3 regions of the Arthrobacter sp. SAFR-044 genome follow, and region 2 is predicted to be linked to each of the others. Evidence: riboswitches for the same ligand, from Rfam matches in the RefSeq annotation. Region 2 holds a riboswitch; each other region holds the start of a gene.
The links. A riboswitch is a leader RNA that binds a small molecule or an ion and turns the genes downstream of it on or off. The one in region 2 is predicted to bind thiamine pyrophosphate.

Region 1: it holds a riboswitch for thiamine pyrophosphate, as region 2 does, so the genes downstream of both, thiD (bifunctional hydroxymethylpyrimidine kinase/phosphomethylpyrimidine kinase) here and thiO (glycine oxidase ThiO) in region 2, are expected to answer to the same signal.
Region 3: it holds a riboswitch for thiamine pyrophosphate, as region 2 does, so the genes downstream of both, ACR65J_RS05730 (ECF transporter S component) here and thiO (glycine oxidase ThiO) in region 2, are expected to answer to the same signal.

The regions. Positions count from the first base shown of each region.
Region 1 covers NZ_JBPFDN010000004.1:61,605-65,611, forward strand. Annotated here, with positions in the region: gene ACR65J_RS07635 (Rne/Rng family ribonuclease) at 1-1,628, shown strand, start outside; TPP riboswitch at 1,770-1,867, shown strand; gene thiD (bifunctional hydroxymethylpyrimidine kinase/phosphomethylpyrimidine kinase) at 1,875-3,395, shown strand; gene rplU (50S ribosomal protein L21) at 3,658-3,966, shown strand.
Region 2 covers NZ_JBPFDN010000002.1:107,018-111,024, reverse strand. Annotated here, with positions in the region: gene ACR65J_RS03215 (RNB domain-containing ribonuclease) at 1-1,026, opposite strand, end outside; gene thiE (thiamine phosphate synthase) at 1,066-1,812, opposite strand; TPP riboswitch at 1,840-1,958, shown strand; gene thiO (glycine oxidase ThiO) at 1,951-3,264, shown strand; gene thiS (sulfur carrier protein ThiS) at 3,261-3,497, shown strand; gene ACR65J_RS03195 (thiazole synthase) at 3,502-4,007, shown strand, end outside.
Region 3 covers NZ_JBPFDN010000003.1:142,750-146,756, reverse strand. Annotated here, with positions in the region: gene ACR65J_RS05735 (ABC transporter ATP-binding protein) at 1-1,008, opposite strand, end outside; gene ACR65J_RS05730 (ECF transporter S component) at 1,008-1,631, opposite strand; TPP riboswitch at 1,699-1,839, opposite strand; gene ACR65J_RS05725 (heme-degrading domain-containing protein) at 1,924-2,466, shown strand; gene ACR65J_RS05720 (iron-containing redox enzyme family protein) at 2,631-3,686, shown strand; gene ACR65J_RS05715 (glycosyltransferase family 2 protein) at 3,704-4,007, shown strand, end outside.

The DNA.
Region 1 (4,007 bases), on a different contig from region 2:
TCAACCGGCTCCGCGCCCAATGGGAGGGCATCGAAAGCCAGTCCGCGTCCACCAAGATCCTGGCTCCCGAGCTGCTCTACGGTGAACCCGATCTCACCATCAAGGTGGTCCGCGACGTCTTCAACGAGGACTTCTCCAAGCTCATCGTGTCCGGCGAGGAAGCCTGGGACACCATCGAAGCCTACGTCACCTACGTGGCACCGGACCTTGTGGGCCGCCTTGAGAAGTGGACCAAGGACCAGGACATCTTCTCCGCGTGGCGCATCGACGAGCAGATCCACAAGGCCCTTGAGCGGAAGGTCTTCCTCCCCTCCGGCGGTTCGCTGGTGATCGACCGTACCGAGGCGATGACCGTAGTGGACGTCAACACGGGCAAGTTCACCGGCAGCGGCGGCAACCTCGAGGAAACCGTCACCAAGAACAACCTCGAAGCCGCCGAGGAAGTGGTGCGCCAGCTGAGGCTGCGCGATATTGGCGGGATCATCGTGATCGACTTCATCGACATGGTGCTCGAATCCAACCGCGACCTGGTCCTGCGCCGCCTGGTGGAGTGCCTGGGCCGTGACCGGACCAAGCACCAGGTTGCCGAAGTGACCTCACTGGGCCTGGTCCAGATGACCCGCAAGCGCATGGGAACCGGCCTGCTGGAAGTATTCGGCGAGCAGTGCGAGGCCTGCGCCGGACGCGGCGTGGTGACCCACGACGATCCCGTGGAGCACCGCCGCGCCAATATCGTGGCCGCCGAGCACCACGTTCAGCGCGCCGACACCCGGCCCGAACCCCGCGCGGAAGCCCGTCCGGAAGGGCAGCGGAACGACAATGCCCAGCCCGGCGTCAGGTCCGAACGCAAGCGGCGGCGGGGACGCGGCGGGCAGCAGCCCGAAGCTGCCCCGGCACCTGCCGTCCACGTCCACACCGTCCAGCCGGACCCCGCCGACGCCGAGCGGCACGCCAAGGCAGAGGCCACCAGGCTTGCACTGGCGAACATCGCCGCCGCCGCCCATGCAGCCCACCTGCATGACGATGAAGTGGCAGCGGCCCGGCAGGTGCCTTCCGTGGAGCCTGCGCCGGCACCCGTTGAAGAGGAGCACGACGCCGATGCCCCGGCACGTCCCGCAGCTGTCCTGACGTTCGGGGGCGAGGAAGTCCCGCTTCCGTTCGTGGAGCACGCCGGGGAACAGCATCCCAAGCCTGCCCTGACCCTGGACCGGCTCGCCGAAGCGTTTGCCCACCTCGGTCAGCCCGCTTCTCCGGTGGAGAACGCGCCTGCCAAGACGGCAGAAGCGGTGCAGGCAGCGGAACCGGTCGCCCCGGAACGGCAGCCTGACGGCGGGGAAGCGGAAGCCCGTGCCGCCGTCGCAGCTGAAGCTCCGGCCGAAAAGGACTACTCGGACCACACGCTGGAGCAGTCCCGGCAACGCCGGCCGCGGCGCCACCGCGGCGCCAGCCGTGCCCAGGGAGCCGCCAACGAGACCGCCGTCCAGCACCACGAGAACGTCCAGGCGGCAGGCACCGGGCACTCGCACGCAGCCAAGGCCCCCGAGCCGGCGAAGAACCAGCCGGAACCGGGCAAGGCGGCCGAGGAACCCATCATCCTCGGCGTGGGCGTGCCCGCCTCGGAGCTCTAGACCAGGCAGGCTAACCAGCAGTCCCCGCTTTGTGGACAGTTCCCCCGAGAATTCGAGGGGGAACTGTCCACAGGGCGGGGACTTTCCACATGCCCGGGCGGTGTCATCCTTTCCGCCGGACGCGGCCTACGGGCTAGGGTGGAAACCGACACGGGGTGCCGCGCAGAAGGCCGGCTGAGATCCAGACCCGTTGAACCTGTCCGGCTAGTACCGGCGAAGGGATGTCTCTTGTCTTCGACCCTTTCCATGCCCCTGTCAGTTGCCCCCGAGGTGCCCGCCACGTTGCCGGCAGGCCGGGACGTCCCGCGCGTCCTCTCCATTGCGGGCTCCGACCCCTCAGGGGGCGCAGGTATCCAGGCCGACCTTAAAAGCATTGCCGCCCACGGCGGATACGGCATGGCTGCCATCACCGCCCTGACGGCACAGAACACCCGAGGTGTGCAGTCCGTCCATGTTCCTCCCGCCGCCTTCCTGGCTGAGCAGCTGGATGCGGTCAGCGACGATATTTCCATCGACGCCGTCAAGATCGGCATGCTGGGGGACGAAGCGGTGATCCGCACTGTCCGCGGGTGGCTGGCCAAGGTGCGTCCCGCCGTCGTGGTCCTCGACCCGGTGATGGTGGCCACCAGCGGAGACCGGCTGCTGAAGGAATCCGCGGAGGCTGCCCTCCGGGAACTGCTCCCGCTGGCCCACCTCATCACCCCTAACCTCCCGGAGCTTGCCATGCTGGTGGGCGGGGAGCCTGCGCAGAGCTGGGCTGCCGCGCTGGACCAGGGGAGGCGCCTTGCGGGTGCCACCGGGGCCACCGTGCTGGTTAAGGGCGGCCACCTTGCAGGTGCCGACTGCCCGGATGCGCTGGTGAACACGGCCGGCCTCCTGTCGCAGGAAGTGGTGGAGGTGCAGGGCAAGCGCATCTCAACCCGCAATAGCCACGGCACCGGCTGCTCCCTGTCCTCCGCCATGGCCACGGTCCAGGCCCGCCTGGGTGACTGGGAGGCATCGCTCCGGACGGTCAAGCCATGGCTGGCCGGCGCCCTTGAAAACTCGGAACAGCTTGAGGTGGGCCAGGGAAACGGCCCGGTGCACCATTTCCACCATGTGCGGCCGGCACTGGCCGAGGGCGGCTTCGCTGCACGGCTGTGGGCGGAAGCCCAGCAGGACCTCGAGGACATCTACGCCTTGGATTTCATCCACGGGCTGGCCTCCGGCGACCTTGCCGAGAAGGACTTCGCTTACTACCTGGCGCAGGATGCCCTTTACCTGAACGGCTACTCCCGGGTCCTTGCCCGGGCGAGTGCCCTGGCCCCCTCCGAGGCCGAGCAGCTGTTCTGGGCCGGATCCTCGCAGCAGTGCCTCGAAGTGGAGTCGGAACTGCACCGCTCCTGGCTCAGCACCCGCCCCGCCCAGGGCGGACTTGGCCCGGTCACCAAGGCCTACGTGGATCACCTCACTGCAGCGTCGGCGTCGGGCAGCTACGCAGTCCTGGCCGCTGCAGTCCTGCCCTGTTTCTGGCTCTACGCGGAGGTCGGTGAAAAGCTGCACGCCCAGTTCCTTGCCTCGGGGGAGCCGGACGGCCACGCCTACGCAGCCTGGCTCCGGACCTACGCCGACGAGGGCTTCGCCGCAGCCACCCGCCGGGCCATCGCCATCGTGGATGCAGCAGGCCTGAAGGCCTCCGACCATGAGAGGGCGGCCATGGTGACCGCGTTCAAGCAGTCCTGCCGGCTGGAAGTGGAATTCTTCGACGCGCCGAGGCTGCATTCCTGACCCGTGCCGGCGGCGCCGCCGGTATCATTGAGGAGCACGGTTGCGGTGCTGCCTGTTGGGTGTGGTTACTACCACAGCCGGGCCGCCGGAACCAGCCTCATTTGCGGCCGTAGATGGATTTAGCGTATTCTGGATCTTCGGTGCTTACGCCAACACTTGGGTTATGACCCCACGGCGTTGAGGCACAGCGAGAATCCCGGCTTTTCCGAGTCGGTTCCGCACGCAAATTTTGTAATAAACGTCGAGAGAAGTGAGTTCCCAAGTGGTGTACGCGATTGTCCGCGCAGGCGGCCGCCAAGAGAAGGTTTCCGTTGGAGACTTCGTTACCCTGAACCGCGTCGCCGGTGGAGCCGGCAGCACCATCGAGCTGCCCGCACTGCTCCTGGTTGATGGTGACAAGGTCACCTCCGCCGCCGCCGACCTGGCCAAGGTAACTGTTACGGCTGAAATCCTCCAGGACCTGCGTGGTCCTAAGATTGTCATCCAGAAGTTCAAGAACAAGACCGGCTACAAGAAGCGCCAGGGTCACCGCCAGGAACTGACCAAGGTCAAGATCACCGGCATCAAGTAACCGCCGGTTACTGTTCAGGTATTTCAACAGATTCCCCAGAA
Region 2 (4,007 bases):
GATGGCGGACTGGATGCCGTCTTCCGGGACCGTCCCGTCGAAGGCGGTATAGGACGCGCCGCGGAACAGCATGCCGGCCGAGTGCATGATGGCCAGCTGCCGAGGGTCGGTGGGATCGAGTGACCGAAGGTACTCGCCGTAGCTGACCTCCCCGTCCCACGGCCTGCCCAGCGCCTCAGTCTGCAGCCGGAAATGCCGCAGCGACCGTTCGTCCGGAGCGGGCATGGTGCGCAGGATGCCCACTTTGCCTTCCAGCATCAGCTGTGCGGCCGCCATTCCGGTCATCAACGAAATCTGCGCGTTCCAGTCCTCCACGGGAAGCTGCGGAACGGCGTCAATCCGGTAGCCGCCGTCGGGCAGCTGGACGATCTCCTGCTCAGGCATGTTCAGGCTTGCCCCCTCGCGCGCCCGTTCCAGCGCCACCCGCTTCAGTCCCACCTCCCGGAGCAGCCGCAGCACGGGAGAGGCGGTCCCGGCGTCGAGGTCGGCCTGGGCGCCTTTGTAGCTGAGCTTGTCGCGGCTGCGGACCCGCGCCCTCCGGACGCCCACGGACAGCACTGACGCGTCGCCGTCGAGCGTAAAGTCCCAGACGAAAGCCGAACACTCCTGGCCGGGCAGCAGGCTCCCCGCCCCCTCGCTGATCACCTCGGGGTGCAGCGGGATCCGGCCGTCCGGTGCGTAGAACGTCTGTCCGCGGCGGCGGGTTTCGGCGTCCAGGGGGCCGCTCGGTGCAACGAACGCCGGAACGTCGGCGATGGCGTACATGACCCGGTAGCCGAGCCCGTCCGGTTCAATGAATACTGCCTGGTCAAGGTCCGTGGAGGACGCCGGATCGATGGTCACGAATTCGACGGCGGTCAGGTCATAGGGGGGCAGCTGCAGCGCGGCTACCGCGGCCAGGGCGTCTTCCACCGCCTCAGCAGGGTACGGCCCCGGCAGTTCAAGTTCCGTCCGCAGCAGCCCCAACGCCTCTTCCAGGGCGTTCTTGTGGTCATGGACGTTGGGGGCCAACCGATGATGTGACACAAAAATCAGCGTAGCCCCAAGTCCCGCGATTAAGCAGGCTCAGGAGCCGGCGCCGTCCAGCGCGTCGAGGAGGGAGGCAGCCGCGGCAGCCGGGTCGGGTGCCTCGGTGATGGCACGGACCACCACGATCCTGCGGGCACCCGCCTCCGCCACCTTGTGGACGTTTCCGTGGTCGATGCCGCCGATCGCAAACCAGGGCACAGGGTCCGCTGCCTGCCGCGAGGCTTCGGCAGCGTATTTCACCAGCTCAGGGCCGACGGCGGTCCTGCCTGGCTTGGTGGGTGTGGCCCAGACAGGGCCGACGCAGAAGTAGTCCAGCCCGGAGGGGCCTGCCGTTGCCGCCAAGGCAGCGTCCACCTGGCCGGTGGTGTGGCTGGAGAGCCCAATGGCCGCGTTTCCGTTGACCAGTGTCCTCGCTGCAGCCAGCGGAAGGTCCTTCTGGCCGACATGGAACACCGGCGCCCCGGACAGCACGGCGATGTCCGCACGGTCATTGACGGCCCACAGTTTCCCATGCCGCACCGCGGCCTCCTTCAGCACCGCCAGCAGCTCCAGTTCCTCTGCAGCCTCGATGGCCTTGTCGCGGAGCTGGATGATGTCCACGCCGCCGGCAAATGCGGCGTCCACGAACCCGGCAAAGTCGCCGCGGGCACGCCGCGCGTCGGTGCAGAGGTACAGGCGGGCCGCCTTGAGGGCGTCGCTGTGACCGGCATTGGCAACTTCGGCACTAACAGCCGTGGCTGGAGCGGGGGAGCCGGCGGACAAGGATGAGGTGGACACATTCATGCCTGCAAGCCTAGTTCCTCTAAACTGGGCTGGTACTGCGGGAGCCCGCGGCAGCTGTCACAAAGCGCCGGGCTGAGAGGGCGTCAGAGCCGACCGCTTGACCTGATCCGGTTAATGCCGGCGTAGGGAAGGAACCACATGCGCACCCCTATCGACCATCGCCCCGGGTCCGCCGGGGCCGCCCGTGCCACGGTGCGTGCCGACGTCGCCGTCATCGGCGGTGGAGTGATCGGACACGGAATCGCCTATGAGGCGCAGCGCTCCGGCCGCTCCGTTGCCCTGATCGATGACGCTCCCGGGAACGGCGCCAGCTGGGCCGCCGCCGGCATGCTTGCCCCCGTCAGCGAGTTGCACTACCAGGAGGAGGACCTCCTGGAACTGATGCTTGAGGCATCGTCGCGGTGGCCGGGTTTCGCCGCCGGCATCGCCGGCGCAACGGAAACGGATTGCGGATACCTGACGACGCCGACCCTCGCCGTGGGTGCCGACGCCGCGGACCGGCGCACATTGATGGACCTTCGCACGGTACAGCAGGCCAACGGCCTGGCGGTGGAGCCCCTGACAGTCCGGGAAGCCCGCAAGCGTGAGCCGCTCCTTAGCCCCGCCATCGCCTGTGCCTTGGATACGCCGGCCGACCACCAGGTGGATCCCCGGCGCCTGGTGGCAGCCCTGCGGCTGGCCCTCGCCCGCGCGGCGCTTAATACCCCCGACCTGGCCGTCGCCGGGGCGGTGGAGGGGTATGCAGTACCGGACCGGGCCACGGGCCTGCTGTGGGAGGGCGGAACAGTTGCCGGCGCAAGCCTCGCCGGCGGCGGCACCGTCCTGGCAACGGAAACCATCGTGGCCAACGGCCTGCAGGCAGGGACCCTTGGCGGCCTGCCGGCCGGCCTCGACCTGCCCCTTCGCCCAGTGCACGGGGACATCCTCCGCCTCGCCGTTCCACGGCACCTCCAGCCCCTGGTGACCTCCACGGTGCGCGGCCTGGTGCACGGCGTCCCCGTGTACATCGTCCCCCGGCAGGACGGGACGGTGGTGATCGGAGCCACCCAGCGGGAGGACGCCCTCTCCGATGCCGTCAGCGCCGGGGGTGTGTACCAGCTCCTCCGCGACGCGCAGGCGCTGGTGCCCGCCGTCGCTGAACTGGAACTCCTGGAATGCACCGCCCGTGCCCGCCCGGGAACGCCTGACAACGCCCCGCTGCTGGGCCGCGTGCCGGTGAACCAGACTTCACCAGGCGAAGGGTCCGCTGCAACCGGGCCCGGGCACGTGCCGGGGCTCATCATCGCCACCGGATTCTTCCGGCACGGGGTGCTGCTCACCCCCGCTGCCGCAGCCATCTGCACCGCCCTGCTGGACGGGAAAGCCGATCCCCGGTGGGCGCCCTTCCGCCCGGAGCGGTTCTCCAGCCCGGCGGCGGCCAACCAACGCACCCACATCAAGGAGACAGCGTGAACATCACCCTGAACGGAAACACCCAAACGGTGGCCGACGGCGCCTCCATCACCACGCTCGTCACCCAGGTCACCGGACGCCCGCTGGGGCCCAATGGCCACGCGACGGACGGCGGGAAACTGGGCGTCGCCGTCGCGCATAATGCCCAGGTGGTGCCGCGCAGCCAATGGTTCGCCACGGCGCTCGCCGAGGGCGACGACATCGAACTCGTCACGGCAGTACAGGGAGGCTGACACCATGACCGAAACCAGCACCATCAACCCCGCCGGGAATTCCGGCGCCGCCGACGCCCTGGTGATTGACGGCGTCGCCCTCGGATCCCGGCTCATCATGGGCACGGGCGGGGCGCCGAGCCTGGGCGGCCTGGGCACTGCGCTCCTCGCGTCCGGCACCGCCCTGACCACCGTTGCCATGCGCCGCTACTCCACCGCGGAAACCGGTTCGCTGTTCCAGCTGCTGGTGGACCACGGAATCCGTGTGCTGCCCAACACCGCCGGCTGCTTCACTGCCAGGGACGCGGTCCTCACGGCGGAACTTGCCCGGGAGGCGCTGGAGACCGACTGGGTGAAACTGGAGGTCATCGCGGACGAACAGACCCTTTTGCCGGACGCCGTGGAGCTGGTGGAGGCCACGGAGCAGCTGGTCAACCGCGGATTCAAGGTCTTCGCCTACACCAATGACGATCCCGTGCTTGCGCTGCGGCTGGAGAACCTCGGCGCCACAGCGGTCATGCCGCTCGGCGC
Region 3 (4,007 bases), on a different contig from region 2:
GCCCGCGCCGTTGGCTCCGGTGATGGCCAGCGCCTGCCCGGCGCGGACCTGCGCAGCTACGCCCTCCTGGACCGGTACCGGGGGTATTTTCCGGAAGCCCTTGCGGCGGGGACGTTCGCGGGAAACGCCCAGTTGCTCTGCGGCCAGCAGGAGGCTGCCTGCACCGGGAGCAGGGACGGCGGCGCGGGCGCGTGTCGCCGGTACATACCCGGGTACCCAGACGCCCGCCGCGGTGAGCATGGTCCGCGCCTCAGTGAGTACGCGGTCCGGCGGCCCGTCCAGGAGCACTGCAGGATCGGCGGCGGAACCCGGCTGCAGGACCACGATCCGGTCCACCAGGTCCTTCCAGACGGACACCCGGTGCTCCACCACCACCAGCGTGGCCCCGGTTTTGTCCAGGGAGCGGGCCACCGAGTCGCGGACCTCCAGCACCCCATCCGGGTCCAGGTTGGCGGTGGGTTCGTCCAGCAGGATCAGCCCGGGGCGCATCGCGAGGATTCCCGCCAGCGCCAGGCGCTGCTTTTGGCCGCCGGACAGGGCCGACGTCGGGTGGTCCAGCGGGAGGTGGGACAGTCCGACGTCGGCAAGCGCCTCGTGCACGCGGGGCCAGATGGCCTCGCGGGGCACCGCGAGGTTTTCGGCGCCGAAGGCGACGTCGTCCCCCACCCGAGACAGGACCACCTGGGTCTCCGGGTCCTGCTGCATGAGCCCGGCCCGGCCGCGCCGGGCCCGGGGCGGGGCGCCGTCCACCAGCAGCGAACCTGACTCGTCGGCATCGCCTGCCTCGCCGTCGTCGTTGATGTCCCCCAGGACACCGGCGAGCGCGTGCAGCAGCGTGGACTTCCCGGCGCCGGAGGGGCCGAGCAGGAGCACCCGCTCTCCGGGCGCGATGTCCAGGTCAAGGCCGTGGACGGCGGGCCGGGTCCTTCCGGCATGCCGCCAGCCCCAGCCACGGGCGGTGATGGCGGCAGGCCGGACCGTGCCGGGAGCGTCCTGGGAAGGTGCCATCAGGAGAAGACGGGCTCAGTGGCAGCCTTCCGGGAGGCGAAGGAGCTCAGCACGCCCGTGCGCGCCAGGCCGCGGGTGGCAAGCCAGGACAGGGCGCCGGCCAGGATGGCGCCGGAAATGGTGGTGAGGACAATGTAGGCGAGCTTGTCCGCGCCCGGGTAGGCAATGTTCCAGCCCCACGGCGCAAACGAGTCGTTCAGGCCGCAGAAGAACCCGGCCGCAGCGCCGGCCAGCAGGGATACGGGCAGGTTGAACTTCCGGTAGACGAAGATGGCGAAGATGATTTCCGCGCCCAGGCCCTGGATGAAACCGGAGAACAGGACCGATGCGCCGTACTGGGAGCCCATGAGCAATTCCCCGGTGGCGGCTACGGTCTCACAGAACAGGGCGGCCCCGGGTTTGCGGATGATAAGCATTCCCAGCACTCCGGGAATCATCCAGCCGCCGGCGAGCAGTCCGGTCAGCGGCGGGTAGGCGGCGTTCATGGGGGCCGACAGGGCGGCGGCCCCCTGGTCCCAGGCCCAGAAAATGACTCCGCCGGCGATGGCCACCAGCGCGGCGACGACGATGTCCACGACGCGCCAGGACTTACTGGTGGTCTTCTTGATTGCTGCAGTACTCATTGTGATCCTCCTGGGAAACAGGAGGGGAAAGTGGACCGGCTGGCGGCCTGTGGCCGTGCAGCCGCGACACTTTGAGAACTCGACTCCCTTGCGCCGGTACTAACCGGATCAGGTTCGAGGGTCTGCGGCTGTCCGCACTCTCAGCGCCCACCTCCGGTGCCCGGCGTGTGCCAGGATGCCCGACGGCGGCGCTCCCCTGTCGTTTTAGTGTTGCTTTGGTTGGGTGATGCTCTTTATTTTGCCCGCTTTGGGCGTGGTCAAGTTTACACCTGGCAGGGGTAGATTGAGGGTCATGACCGCCAATCCGCCGGATGTGACCGGGTACGATCCTGATTCCATCGACGCCCAGCCGGAGGGCTCGCTGGAGACGCTGATTGCCCGCGTCGAGGCAGAGGTCCGCGAACTCCAGTTCCCCGGATTCTCGCTGGATGACTCGTTGAACCTGGGCCTGCTCCTGGTTGAACTGGGAAAGGAGCGGTCGTTGCCCATCGCCATCGACATTTCCAAGGGCGACCAGGTGCTGTTCCATGTCGCGCTGCCGGGCGCCACCCCTGACAACGGGCACTGGATCCGGGCCAAGCAGCGCGCCGCTGCCCGGTACGAGGTGCCCTCCCTTTTGGTGGGACTGCGCGGCCGGCTTGGTGGCGGCCGGATTGAGGACAATGCCTGGTTTGACCAGTCCCGTTATGCCGCGCATGGGGGCGCGTTTCCGATCTGCGTGACGGGCGTTGGTGTGGTGGCCGGCGTTGCGGTGTCCGGGCTGCCGCAGCTGCAGGACCACGACCTGGTGGTTGAAGCGCTGCGCGACATCCTTGGGTCGGCCCTGGGCGATTAGGCGCAGCGGAACACGCCGAGGACGCGCCAAGCAGGCCGCCGGGGCTGCTTAGCTTTTATTAGTAATCATGCTTACTATGTTGTCCCCCGGGGTACGACGACGACAGGGAAGGGAAGCGCCCTTTGCCTCCGTTCCTGGAAACGGCGCGGCAACCAAGGAGCACCATGAGAATCCCGGACACCAGAGGCCCCATCAGCAGCGCGCTCTTTGCGGCTCTGGCAAAGGACCCTGAAACGGCGGGGGCAGAGCTGGACGGCCTGTACCGCCTGGTGGCAGGCCGCGTGGCCACAACCGATGACATCATTGCCGACGAAGACATCCAGGTGCCCCTCTTTTGCCTCTACGAACTGCACTACTCGGGGCTGCACGGTACCAGCGACGGCTGGGAATGGGAACCGGCCCTGATCAGGGTCCGGCGCTTGATTGAGGAACCCTTCGAAGCAGCCCTCCGCGACGCCGCGTGCCAGGCCGCCGGAGACTTCGAACTGCCCGCCGGGGTTGCCATGACCAGCGACGCCGTTGCCGACGTCCTCTTCGGCCTCGCCGCCACGGACACCGGCCCCAGCGTTTCCCGCTACGTCGCCAAGAAGGCCAGCCTGGAGCAGCTGAAAGAGTTCCTGATCCACAAATCCATCTACCAGCTGAAGGAAGCGGATCCGCACACCTGGGCCATCCCGCGGCTCCATGGCCGGGCCAAGGCGGCCCTCGTGGAGATCCAGGCGGACGAATACGGCGGCGGCAGGCCCGAGCGGATGCACAGCGCCTTGTTCGCGCGGACCATGCGCGGGCTGGGCCTGGACGACAGGTACGGCGCCTACGTCGATGCCGTCCCCGCCGTATCCCTCGCATCCGTGAACCTCATGTCGCTGTGCGGCCTGAACCGGCGGCTCCGCGGTGCCATCACCGGCCATCTGGCAATCTACGAAATGACTTCCTCCCAGCCCAACCGTTTCTACGGCAACGGATTCCGCCGGCACGGTTTCGGCGCGGACGTCACCCACTACTTTGATGAGCATGTGGAGGCCGACGCCGTGCACGAACAGATTGCCGGGAGGGACCTTGCCGGCGGCCTGGTTGAGGCTGAGCCGAACCTCCTTGCGGACGTCCTGTTCGGTGCCACAGCCGTCATGGCCATCGACAGCCGCCTCTCCGCGCACCTGATGTCCTCCTGGGAAGCCGGGGAAACATCGCTCCGGGCGGCCGTGCCCGCGGCAGCGTGACAGGCTGGTCCGCGGCCGTGCAGGAGCCGCCGGGTCCCGCGGCACCCGATGCCGAGTACATCCTTCCCCTGCGGTGGGCCGGGGACTCGGGCCTGGCCGAACTGTCCGAGTACCTCCGTAGCCTCGTGGGCTGGGTGGCCGTCACCGTGGTGGACGGCTCGGAGAACGCTCTCTTCGGCCGCCACCGTGCCGCGTTCCCCCGAGCGGTCCGCCACATCCGCCCGGACCACCACGCGGGTGGCAACGGCAAGGTGGCGGGTGTAATGACCGGCGTCCGCTGCTCGGATGCGGAGGTCCTTGTCATCGCTGACGACGACGTCC